DNA from 2 places in the Kribbella lupini genome. Region 2 is predicted to be linked to the other one. Evidence: riboswitches for the same ligand, from Rfam matches in the RefSeq annotation. Region 2 holds a riboswitch; the other holds the start of a gene.

Region 1 (6,017 bases), on a different contig from region 2:
GATGCTGCTCGGCTTCGTGGTGGAGCGCGGCAAGGTCAGTCCGCTGGCCGAGCCGAAGCTCACCGAGCACCTGGCCGAGCTGACGGTCCTGATCGCGTTGATGGGCGTCGGTCTCGCGATCGACCGCCCGATCGGCTGGCGGCGCTGGGCGGTCACGTGGCGGCTGCTGTTCGTCGCGATGCCGGCCTGCGTCGCGGCCATGGCCGGCCTCGGCTGGCTGCTCGGGCTGGCCCCGGCGCTGGCCCTGCTGGTCGGCGCCGTGCTCGCGCCGACCGACCCGGTGCTGGCCTCGGATGTCCAGGTCCAGGGGCCGACGACGGGTGAAGGCGCCGAACCGGAGGAGGACGACGAGGTCCGGTTCGCGCTGACGTCGGAGGCCGGGCTGAACGACGGGCTGGCGTTCCCGCTGGTCTACCTGGCGGTATTCGCCGCGACCAAGGGTGCGCTCGGCGACTGGGCCCTGGAGTGGATCGCGTGGGAGCTGATCGGCAAGTCCGTGATCGGGATCGTGGTGGGCGCCGTGGCCGGGCGGTTGCTCGGACGGATGGCGTTCTCGGCGCCGGTGCCGAGCTTCCGGCTGGCCGACTCGCGCGAGCCGGTGCTGGCGCTAGCGATGACGCTGGGCGTGTACGGCCTCGCCGAGGTGCTGCACGGCTACGGCTTCCTGGCCGTCTTCGTGGCCGCCATCGCTCTCCGGTCGGCCGAGCGGGCGCACGACTTCCACGAGGAGCTGCACAGCTTCGTGGAGCAGGTCGAGCACATCCTGACCTGGGGCGTCCTGCTCCTGCTCGGCGTCGCGGTCACCGGCGGCCTGCTCGCACCGCTGGACCTGAAGGGCGTCGTGCTCGGGGTCGGCCTGATCCTGGTGCTCCGGCCGCTGACCGCCTGGCTCAGCCTGCAGCGCACGGAGATGCGCCGGTCCGAGCGCTGGGTGACCGCGGCGTTCGGCGTACGGGGTGTCGGCTCGATCTTCTACCTCGCGTACGCCGGGTCGGACTTCGCCGACGACCTGCCCTGGCTGTGGGCGACGATCGGGTTCACCGTCGTGCTCAGCGTCGTCGTGCACGGCGTCGCGGCGACCCCGCTGATGCGCATGCTCGAACGCCGCCGCGAGTCCTGACCGCCCGCGCAGGCGGTTCCACCCCGTGCCGTACGGCGGAAGCGGCGTGGATCCCGGCGAGAAAGTCCTTCAGCTTCTCGAACATGTCTCCATCCTCTGAGCCAGACTGCCGCCGCAGAAGTGGCGTAAAGGACCCTGACCGCTAAGATTTTGACATGCCGCAACGCACCGTCTCCGTGCTCGCCTACGACGGCATGACCGCCTTCGAGGCCGGCATCGTGATCGAGGTGTTCGGGCTGGTCTGGCCCGACATCGACCAGCCCTGGTACGAGCTGAAGGTCTGCACCGAGACACCGGACCCGATCCGGGTGATCGGCGGGGCCACGCTCAGTACGCCGTACGGGCTGGAGGAGTTCGCGGCCGCTGACACGGTCGTCGTGCCGAGCGTCGCCGATCCGAAGGCCGCCACGTCCGCGCAGCTCATCGAGGCCCTCCAGCACGCGCACGCCCGTGGCGCCCGGATCGTCTCGATCTGCTCCGGCGCGTTCGCCCTGGCCGCCGCCGGACTGCTCGACGGCCGGCGCGCGACCACGCACTGGCGGTACGCCGACCAGTTGCGCGAGCGCTATCCCGCGATCCACGTCGACCCCGAGCCGCTCTATACCGACGAAGGCGACGTCCTGACCAGCGCCGGCTGCGCGGCCGGCCTCGACCTCGCGCTGCACCTGGTCCGCAAGGACCTCGGCGCCGCGGTCGCGAACGCGGTCGCCCGGCGCATGGTGATCCAGCCCTACCGCTCCGGCGGCCAGGCGCAGTACATCGAGTCCCCGATGCCGCCCGACCCGGTGGACGCGCCGGTCGCGCGCAGCCTCGGCTGGGCGCTCGAGCACCTGGCCGAGCCGATCGGCGTACCGGATCTGGCGCGCGAAGCCGGGCTGTCGCCGCGAACCTACCTGCGGCACTTCACCCGAGAGACCGGTACGACGCCCGCCAAGTGGCTGATCGCCCAGCGGATCCAGGCGGCGCTCGCGATGCTGGAGACGGGGGACGCGCCGGTCGAGGAGATCGCGCTGGCAGCCGGGTTCGCCACGCCGGTGACGTTTAGGCACCACTTCGCCAAGAGCGTGCGGACGTCGCCCTCGGCGTACCGCAGGGCGTTCCGCGCACGCCGGGGGTGAGCGCTCGCAACCCGGGCCCGGAGCGTCGTCCGTGGCTGAGACCTGTCGTCTCGGATGGTGGGATCACAGGACACAATATGGACCCGATTGGGTAACCTCGAACCTGCTCATCCAGAGGGACTGAGGGAAACGGCCCGTTGAAGTCCCGGCAACCCTCCCCGTGGAGGCCCCGTCCTGGGGTGCTCGCGGCGGACCGGTGCCAAATCCGTCCCACGCCGAGATCCGGCGCCCGGGGAAGATGAGGAGGAACCTCTCCATGAGCCAGACCGCCACCACCCCGCACACGATCCGTGAAGGGGCCTTCGGCAACGGTACGCACCTGAGCTGCCGGGCCTGCGGGGCGAAGTCCGAGCTCGGCCCGTTCTACGCGTGTATGGAGTGCTTCGGTCCGCTGGAGGTCGGGTACGAGTTCCCGACCATCACCCGCGAACAGATCGAGGCCGGCCCCAAGAACATCTGGCGCTACCAGCCGCTGCTGCCCGTCCCCGTCGACGTGGCCAGCTACCCGAACACCGAGCCGGGCTACACCCGGCTGATCGACGCCGGCAACCTGGCCCGCGAGCTCGGGCTGCGCAAGCTCTGGGTGAAGGACGACTCGGGCAACCCCACGCACTCCTTCAAGGACCGGGTGGTCGCGAGTGCCCTGAGCGCCACCCGCGAGCTGGGCATGAAGGTCTTCGCCTGCCCCTCCACCGGCAACCTGGCCAACGCCGTCGCCGCGGCCGCCGCCCGGGCCGGCATCCGCTCGGTCGTCTTCATCCCGAAGGACCTCGAGCGCCCCAAGATCATCACCACCGCCGTGTACGGCGGCACGCTGGTCGCCGTCGAGGGCAACTACGACGACGTGAACAAGCTCGCCTCCGAGATCGCCGGTGAGGAGGAGGGCTGGGCCTTCGTCAACGTGAACGTCCGGCCGTACTACTCCGAGGGCAGCAAGACGCTGGCCTTCGAGATCGCCGAGCAGCTCGGCTGGCGGATCCCGCAGCAGGTCGTGATCCCGGTCGCGTCCGGTTCGCAGCTGACCAAGATCGACAAGGGCTTCACCGAGCTCGGCAAGCTGGGCCTGGTCGACGCCACCGACTACAAGATCTACGGCGCGCAGGCGACCGGCTGCTCGCCGGTGGCGCAGGCCTTCCGCGACGGCCACGACGTGGTCAAGCCGGTCAAGCCGGACACCATCGCGAAGTCGCTGGCGATCGGCAACCCGGCCGACGGGCCGTACGTGCTCGACGTCGCCCGGCGTACCGGCGGCGTGATCGAGGACGTCAGCGACGAAGAGGTCGTCGAGGGCATCCAGCTGCTGGCCCGCACCGAGGGCATCTTCACCGAGACCGCGGGCGGGGTGACGGTCGCGACGCTGAAGAAGCTGATCGCCACCGGCCAGCTCGACCCCGAGGCCGAGACGGTGATCATCAACTCCGGCGACGGGCTCAAGACGCTCGACGCGGTGGCCGACCGGGTCGGCCCGAAGGTGACCATCCCCGCGTCGTACGACGCCTTCGTGAAGGCAGGTCTGCAGTGAGCGTCAGTGTCCGCGTCCCGACCATCCTGCGGCCCTACACCCAGGGCGCGTCCGAGGTCTCCGTCGAAGGTTCGACCCTGAGCGAGGTGCTGGAGTCGCTCGACACCTCGTACCCCGGGATCAAGAGCCGGGTGCTGGACGAGTCGGGCGAGCTGCGCCGCTTCGTCAACGTGTACGTCGACAACGACGACGTCCGGTTCGCCGAGGGGCTGCAGACCAGCATCAAGGACGGCGGTCAGGTCTCGATCATCCCGGCGGTCGCGGGCGGCTGCTGACCTTCTTGTGTCGACGAAACACCCCTCCCCGAGGGGTGTTTCGTCGTTTCTAGCCCGGCGGCCGCGCGAGGTAGGCCTGCTTCGCGTCGGGCGAGAACCCGCAGGCCCGGTAGAACGCGTGCGTGGACTCGCGCTTCGACCCGGTCATCAGCATCACCTTGTAGCAACCGGCGTCCCAGGCCGCCTGCAGCGTCGCCGCCATCAGCTGCTTGCCCAGCCCGGTCCCGCGGCGGCTCTCGTCGACGACCACGTTCTCGACGACGCCGTACGGCCTGCTGCCGCGGGTGAGGTTCGGGACGAGGTTCAGGTACGTCGTGGCGACCACCTCCCCGTCGACCTCCAGCACGCACAACCGGAAGAACTCCGACGCGACGATCCGGTCGAAGTCCGCGCGGTCGGTGAGCACCGGCTCGCCAGGGTGCAGCTGGTGGTAGAGCCTGCTGATCGCCTCGAAGTCACCGCGTCCGGCCGCTCGGAACATGAGTCGATCCAACCACGCGGCGGGTCCGCTTTTCAGCGCGGTTGAAAGGCCCGGCGGTAGGCCAGCGGAGAGATGTGCACTCGCCGGCCGAAGTGCTGGCGCAGGTTGATCGCGGTGCCGAACCCGCAGTGCCGGGCGACGTCCTCGACCGACAAGGCTGTGGTCTCCAGGAGTTCCTGGGCGTGGCGCACGCGCTGGGTGAGCAGCCACTGCAGCGGCGTCATCCCGGTCTGTTCGCGGAACCGCCGGTTGAGGGTGCGCGGGCTGACGGCCGCGTGGCGGGCGATGTCGGACAGCGTCAGCGGCTCACCGAGCCGGCCTTGCAGCCAGCGCATCGTCGGTTCCAGCGAACCACTGTCAGCGGTGGGCTCGTGGTGCACGATGAACTGCGCCTGGTCACCGGTGCGCTGTGGAGGGACGACGACGTGGCGGGCGACGTCGGCCGCCACGGCCGATCCGAAGTCGTTGCGCACCATGTGGATGCACAGGTCGAGGCCGGTGGCCGCTCCGGCCGACGTGAGCACGTCGCCGTGGTCGACGAACAGCACGTTGGGATCGACCTCGACCCGCGGGAAACGCTGCGCCAGGGACTCGGCGGAGGTCCAGTGGGTCGTCGCTCGCCGCCCGTCGAGCAAACCTGCCGCGGCGAGAACGGAGGCCCCGCTGCAGATCGAGGCGACCCGCGCACCGCGGCCGTGGGCCTGCCGCAGGAGCTCGAGCACCTCGGCGGCCGGTTCGATGTCCAGGCGTGCACCCGGCACGATCACGGTGTCGGCGGTGAGGGCCGCGGAGAGTGCGTGGGGTGCGGTGAGCTGGAACAGCTCGGCTCCGCCACGGCCGGTCACAGCCAGGCCTGGACGCTCCCCGCACACGAGCACCTCGTAGAGCGGAGCACCGAACACGGCCCCGGCCGGTCGGTCCTCCGAGGTCGCGGTCCCGAACACCTGACCCGGGATCGCGAGATTGAGACTGTCCACCCGGTCGAGGGCGATGACTGCGATCCGGTGCATGTCAACAATCTATCGGAGGTCGGCATTCTTGCCACTGTCGAGCAGCGCCGGTCGTCGCGACGATCAGTTGCATGCTCATCTTCGTGCAGCTCCTCGTCTACGTCGTCGGGGTCGTGCTGCTGCTCCTGTTCGGCTGGATCGCCGACCGGCTGCCCCCTCCGCCGGCGCCGCCGCGTTGCTGTGGTGCTTCCCGTCGCGGCGGTGGTAGGTGATGCTGGGCGGGTGAGTACGCCGGGGCAGGGCGACGGGATCGTCGGGCGGCGGCATGAGCTCGGTCTGCTCCGTGACTGGGTGGACCAGGCGCGCGGCGGCGCGGGTCGGCTGGTGCTGTGCAGTGGAGAGGCCGGGATCGGCAAGACCCGATTGGCGCAGGAAGTGGCGGGACTGGCGCTGGCGGCCGGCGCCACGGTGGCGTGGGGGCGATGCGTCGAGACTCAAGGTGCGCCGGCGTACTGGCCCTGGCAGCAGTTGCTCCGTTCGGTCGGGGCCGG
Region 2 (6,017 bases):
TACTTCGTCGGCCGCAACGACGGCACCCAAGCCCAGGACGTCGTTTACGTCGCGGAGTCGCTCGACGAGCTGCTCGCCGGCGGCCGGGTGTTGATCGACCCGAACACGCTGTCCGAAGGCGGTACCGACTCGCTCGGCAGCTTCACGGTCAGCCCGGACGGCAAGTACTTCGCGTACGGCATCAACGAGAGCGGCAGCGACTGGATCACGTTCCGGCTGCTCGACATCGCGACCGGCTCGCCGGTCGACGACGTGGTCGGCGAGGCCAAGTTCAGCGAGGCGACCTGGCTGCCGGACTCCTCGGCGTACCTGTACGTGCACTATCCGTCGGGCGGTCGCAGCGAGGGCACCGAGACCCGTGCACTCGGTGCGGGCGAGCTCAAGCTGCACCGGGTCGGCACTCCGCAGAGCGAGGACGAGCTGATCCTGCGGCTGCCGAACGAGCGGCTGTACTTCGACGTCGACGTGACCGAGGACGACCGGTACGTCGTGCTGCACATCTTCGAGGGCACCGACCCGCGGACCCGGCTGTGGCTCTACCCGTTGCAGGACGGCGGGCTCGGTGAGCCGGTCAAGGTGATCGACGAGTTCTCGGACGAGGCGCTGTTCGTGCGGATGGACGGCGATCGGCTGATCCTGCGGACCGATCGGGACGCGCCGCGCGGGCGGGTGGTCTCCAGTGACCTGTCGGGTGCCTTTGTCGATGTGATCCCGGAGAGCGCGGCGACGCTGGTCGAGGTGCTGGGGACAGCGGCCGGGCTGGTCACGGTGTCGCTGGTGGACGCGCAGCCGGTGGTCACGCTGTACGACGTCTCTGGTGGCAACGCACGGGTCGTTGAGGTGGGCGCTGGTGGGCTGGTGGGGCTCAACGCCTCGGTGAAATCTTCTGAGGTGTTCATCGGGTTTTCCACGTCTGTGGAGCCGACTCTCTCCTACGTGCTGGTGGACGGCGCGGTGCGAGCTCTGCCCGAGCTGGTCCCGGCTGGTGCGTCGTACACACCGCCTTCCGTAGTGGTGGAGCGGCGGGTCGAGCCGGGCCGATCAGTGCCTTACTACGTGATCAGCCGCAGCGACCTGACGCTGGACACACCGCGGCCCACGCTGCAGTGGGGGTACGGCGGCTTCCGGATCCCGGTGTTCCCCGACTACCGGCCGGGCTGGGCAGCCTGGCTGGCAGCTGGGGGAGTGCTGGTGGTCACCAACCTGCGGGGCGGTGGCGAGTTCGGCAGCGAGTGGCACGACGCCGGGCGGCTGGCGAACAAGCAGAACGTGTTCGACGACTTCATCGCGGTCGCCGAGGACCTGGTCGCTCGGGGAGTGACCACACCAGCGCAGCTGGCGATGCACGGTCGCAGCAACGGCGGTCTGCTGGTCGGAGCGGTGATGGCCCAGCGGCCGGACCTCTTCGCCGTCGCACTGCCGGGCGTCGGCGTACTGGACATGCTGCGGTTCCACCTGTTCACCGTGGGAGCGGGCTGGGCGTCGGACTACGGTCTGCCCGACGACCCGGCCCAGTTCGAGGACCTGCTGGCCTACTCACCCCTGCACAACCTGCACGACGGTACGGCGTACCCGGCCACACTCGTGGTCACCGGTGACCACGACGACCGGGTGGTGCCGCTGCACAGCCACAAGTTCATCGCCGCGCTGCAGCACGCGCAGGCGGGGGACGCTCCGGTGCTGACCAGGGTCGAGGTCGACACCGGCCACGGATTCGGGAAGCCCGCGGCCATGGTCGCCTCGGAGTGGGCCGACCTGCTGGCGTTCGCCGCTCACCACACAGGTCTTTCACCGGAGCTGTAGCACTGGACTTGGAGTGCCCGGCCTCCCCGAGCGGTGGGGCGGCCTCCGTGGGCGGTTGGTCAGTTGGTGGAGGTTCACCAGATCTGCGGGGCCTCGAGGTCGCGCGGGTCGTCGGCCGGCTGGCAGCCGTGCGCGGACTCCTCGTAGTGCCGGCTGAGGCCCTTGGTCGCCAGCGTGCGGACCGCGGCGACCAGGCGGTCGATGTGCTCCCGGGTCGTGCCGAGGCCGAGGCTCGCGCGGACCGCCGTACCGTGCTCGGGGGAGTCCTGCAGCAGGTGGCCGACCAGCGGGTGCGCGCAGAACTTGCCGTCGCGGACGCCGATGCCGTACTCGGCCGAGAGGGCCGCACTCGTCAGGGTCGAGCTGATTCCGGCGACGGTGAAGCACACCGTGCCGACGCGGTCGGCGTCCGCACCGAAGATGTCGTACGTCGTGACGCCGTCGATCTGCGCCAGACCGGTCCGCAGCCGGGCGAGCAGGCTGCGCTCGTGCTGCTCGATCGCCTCGCGGTGCTGGCTGATCGCGGCGCAGGCAGCGGCCAGGGCGATCGCGCCGATGACGTTGGGGGAGCCGCCCTCGTGCCGGGACGGGCCTTCGTTCCAGACCGTGGCATCGGCGGTGACGGAGGCGGTGGCGCCGCCGCCGTACAGGTAGGGCTCGGCCGCGTTGAGCCAGTCGGCCCGGCCGATCAGCGCGCCGGCGCCGTACGGGGCGTAGAGCTTGTGGCCGGACAGGGCGACCCAGTCGACGTCCAGCTCGGTGATGTCGACCTCGCGGTGCGGGGCGAGCTGCGCGGCGTCCAGGCAGATCCGGGCGCCGTGCGCACGGGCGACAGCGGCCAGCTCGGCGAGCGGGAAGATCTCACCGGTCACGTTGCTCGCGCCGGTCACGACGACCAGCCGCGGGCCCTCAGGTGCTTGGCGCAGTGCGTCGGCGACGGCGGTGACCGCACCAGTGCTGGTGGACGGAGCAGGGAGCCGGACGGTCCGCTCGGCCGGCCAGGGGAGGAGGGCCGCGTGGTGCTCGGACTCGAACACGATCACGGTCGCGGCGGCGGGTAGTGCCTTGGCGAGCAGGTTGAGCGCGTCGGTGGTCTGCCGGGTGAAGATCACCTGGTCGTCCTCGCGGGCACCGACGAACGAGTGCACCTCGGCGCGGGCCCGCTCGTACCACTGGGTGGTGATCCGGGAGGCGTAGCCGTTGCCGCGGTGCACCGACGCGTACGACGGCAGCGCGGCCTCGACGGCTCGGCGTACCGACTCCAGACACGGCGCGCTGGCGCCGTGGTCGAAGTTGGCGTAGTCGGTGACCCGGCCGTCGGCCAGCGGGACCAGGAGGTCGGCGCCGACGGTGGCGGGGATGCTGCCGGTGGTGAGCCGGGTGACGGCCTGGCGCGTCGCCGTGGTGGCGTTGGCCGGCTCGAGAATGGAGAGGATCGACATGCTGCTGCTCCCGGAAGTCCGCACTTGCCGAACGGGGTGTCCGCACGGCCTGGTCCTCACCCGGGGCACCCCACCGCGGTGGAGGGTTGCCGTCCAGCTAGCCGGGGCTTGTCGCTGGCTCTCATGACCTGCCGAAGACGATAGGCAATGCTGCGGTGGATGCGCTAGCAGCTATCTCGTCCCCTGAGATTCTGTGCCACATTCTGAGATTGGGAACCTTCCGGAGCGGCGGTTGCATCTGAGTCGGTGATGGGGGTGGTGACGATGGCGTGGTGGGGACGGCCGAAGTGCCCGGTCCGGCCCGAAGAGCAGGCGTGGATCGAGGAGTCGCTCGACTGGCTCGTGAGCTCGTTCGGGTCCGACGTGCTGATGCGTCCGGTGGTGCTGCCTGGGGCGTCGTTCTTCCCGCCTGGGTACGCCGGGTCCGAGGCGGACGTGCGCGCCGTCTTCGCAACCGTCGCGGGGCTGGTCGGCGTACCGGTGGAGCGGGTGGTGCTGGAGCTCGAGCCGGACGACGCGATGGACGAGCTGATCGACGGGCTGCCGGTGGAGATGCGGTCGCGTGGTGCAGCGGCGCACTGGCGGCGGCGGGACGGTGTGTCGGTGATCACGGTCGAAATGGCGAAGGCGCGGCAGCCGGTGGCGCTGGTCGCGACGATCGCGCACGAGCTGGGGCACGAGCGGTTGCTGGGCGAGGAGCGCCGCGACCCGGACCGGCGCGATGACGAACCGATGACCGATCTGTTCACGGTCTTCTTCGGGTTTGGTGTGTTCAGTGCGAACGCCGCATTCGAGTACAGCCGGTCGACCACGGGGTGGCGGACCAGTCGGCTCGGCTATCTGACCGAGGCGATGTTCGGGTACGCGCTGGCGCGGTACGCGTGGCTACGTGGCGAGACGGAGCCGGACTGGGCTGGGTTGCTCGACACGAATCCGAGGACGTACTTGAAGCAGGGGCTTCGATATCTGAATGCGGACTGACCGGTTGGTGATGGAGGATGCGCGGATGACTTGGATCGCCCCTGCCGTCGACCGGCCGACCGGATCGCTCGTGGCTCCCGAGCGCGAGCTGCTCGCCGGGTACCTCGACTTCTACCGTCACACCCTGCTCGTCAAGTGCGCGGGGCTGAGTGCTGAGCAGCTCGCCCAGCGGAGTGCGCCGCCGTCGACGCTGTCGCTGCTGGGCCTGATCCGGCATGCGCGGAAGGTGGAGCGGATCTGGTTCCGGATCCACTTCGCCGACGTACCGGCTGCGCCGGTCTTCGATCCGGCGCTGGGCAAGGACGCGGACTTCGAGCTGATCGACGCGGCCGACGCGCAGGAGTCGTACGAGGCGCTGATCGAGGAGTGGAAGCTGTCCGACGAGGCGGCCGCCGGGCGGTCGCTGGACGAGCGGTTCACGTTCTCGGGGGAGGAGTCGACGCTGCGGATGATCTACATCCACCTGATCGGGGAGTACGCCCGGCACTGCGGGCACGCGGACCTGCTGAGGGAGCAGCTGGACGGGGTGACCGGGGCCTGAGTGGCTGGGCTGCTGATCTGCCGGGTTGCCCTCGCCGATATCTGCGCCTCCTGGCCGGTCCGGCCGCAGCTGTCTGCCGGGCCCGGTCGGTCCGGCCGCAGCTGTCTCCCCGGCCCGATCGGTTGCTTTGAGCCCCTAACCGCCTACGCTGCGGCCGTGCCCTTCCCGCTGGCCCACCCGGCCGCCGTCCTCCCGCTGCTGCGGCGTCCCTTCGTGGCCTCGGCGCTGGTCGCCGGCGCGCTCGCGCCCGACCTGCTGTACATCGGCCCGCTCTACACGTTCGCGACCCGCTACATCCACGGGAACTTCACGCTGACCCTCACCCACGAGTTCAGCTCGGCGTTCTGGCTGGACCCGCTCCTGGCGCTGGTGGCCCTGCTGATCTTCCACCTTCTGTTGAAGCGCCCCCTGATCGCCCTGGCGCCGCCGGCTCTCGCGGGCCGCCTTCCGGCCGCTGAGCGCCCTGGCTTCCTGTGGGTGGTCATCTCCGTGTTCATCGGCGGCCTGACCCACGTCCTGTGGGACTCCTTCACCCACGGCGACGGCTACTTCGTCCAGCACTGGTCGTTCCTCAGCACGGCCATCACCCCGACGTGGGACGTCAACCGCGTCCTCCAGTACGTCAGCAGCGTCGGCGGCGTACTGGCCATCGCCGTCTACCTGGTCTTCTGGTGGCGGCGCACCACCGCCCGGCCAGTGGGCGATGGGCTCGCGCCTGCAGTCCGGTACGGCGTACTGGCGGCCGCCTGCCTGCTTGCGCTGGCCTTCGCCGTTGTCGCCGTACGTCGTGCTGCCGCCGACTCCACCGACGAACTGGTCGGCGAGGCCGTCGTACGGTTCGCACTCACCGGCCTGGCGTCCGGCGCTGTCGCGGCGCTGGCCGTCTATGTGCTGGCCTGGCAGGCGTTCCGGCTGCGGCGTACCTGATCAGGTCCGGGCGCCGAGCAGCTGCACGTTGTTCCGGCCGTAGCGGTCCGGTGTCAGTGCCACCTCGCAGGTCCCGCTGCCGATACTGCACCGGATGATGCCGACCGGGGTGTTCTCGCCGGTGTCCACGACCATCAGCAAGTGGTCGTCGTCCTCCGCCACGGCCATCACGAACTGGACGCCGACCCACTGCCGCCGTACCTGCCCGGTGTCCGCGTCCAGCGCGGCAGTGAACGCCTCCGCCCCGCTGCCACGGAAGTCCTCGCTCGCCACCACGGTCCGGTCGTCCGGTGTGAACCCGTCCAGCGAGTACTTACACGTCC

The links. Region 2 has a riboswitch for S-adenosylmethionine ahead of ABD235_RS04595 (aminotransferase class V-fold PLP-dependent enzyme). Riboswitches for the same ligand answer to the same signal wherever they lie in the genome.
Region 1: another riboswitch for S-adenosylmethionine. It lies ahead of thrC (threonine synthase); the one in region 2 lies ahead of ABD235_RS04595 (aminotransferase class V-fold PLP-dependent enzyme).

Annotation. Positions count from the first base shown of each region.
Region 1 covers NZ_BAAANC010000002.1:904,315-910,331, reverse strand. Annotated here, with positions in the region: gene ABD235_RS17550 (cation:proton antiporter) at 1-1,120, shown strand, start outside; gene ABD235_RS17545 (helix-turn-helix domain-containing protein) at 1,276-2,238, shown strand; SAM riboswitch class I at 2,343-2,483, shown strand; gene thrC (threonine synthase) at 2,495-3,760, shown strand; gene ABD235_RS17535 (ubiquitin-like small modifier protein 1) at 3,757-4,035, shown strand; gene ABD235_RS17530 (GNAT family N-acetyltransferase) at 4,085-4,516, opposite strand; gene ABD235_RS17525 (GlxA family transcriptional regulator) at 4,549-5,526, opposite strand; gene ABD235_RS17520 (hypothetical protein) at 5,598-5,738, shown strand; gene ABD235_RS17515 (ATP-binding protein) at 5,749-6,017, shown strand, end outside.
Region 2 covers NZ_BAAANC010000001.1:1,010,528-1,016,544, forward strand. Annotated here, with positions in the region: gene ABD235_RS04590 (prolyl oligopeptidase family serine peptidase) at 1-1,803, shown strand, start outside; gene ABD235_RS04595 (aminotransferase class V-fold PLP-dependent enzyme) at 1,878-3,245, opposite strand; SAM riboswitch class IV at 3,261-3,374, opposite strand; gene ABD235_RS04600 (hypothetical protein) at 3,510-4,226, shown strand; gene ABD235_RS04605 (DinB family protein) at 4,252-4,767, shown strand; gene ABD235_RS04610 (DUF4184 family protein) at 4,924-5,694, shown strand; gene ABD235_RS04615 (hypothetical protein) at 5,695-6,017, opposite strand, start outside.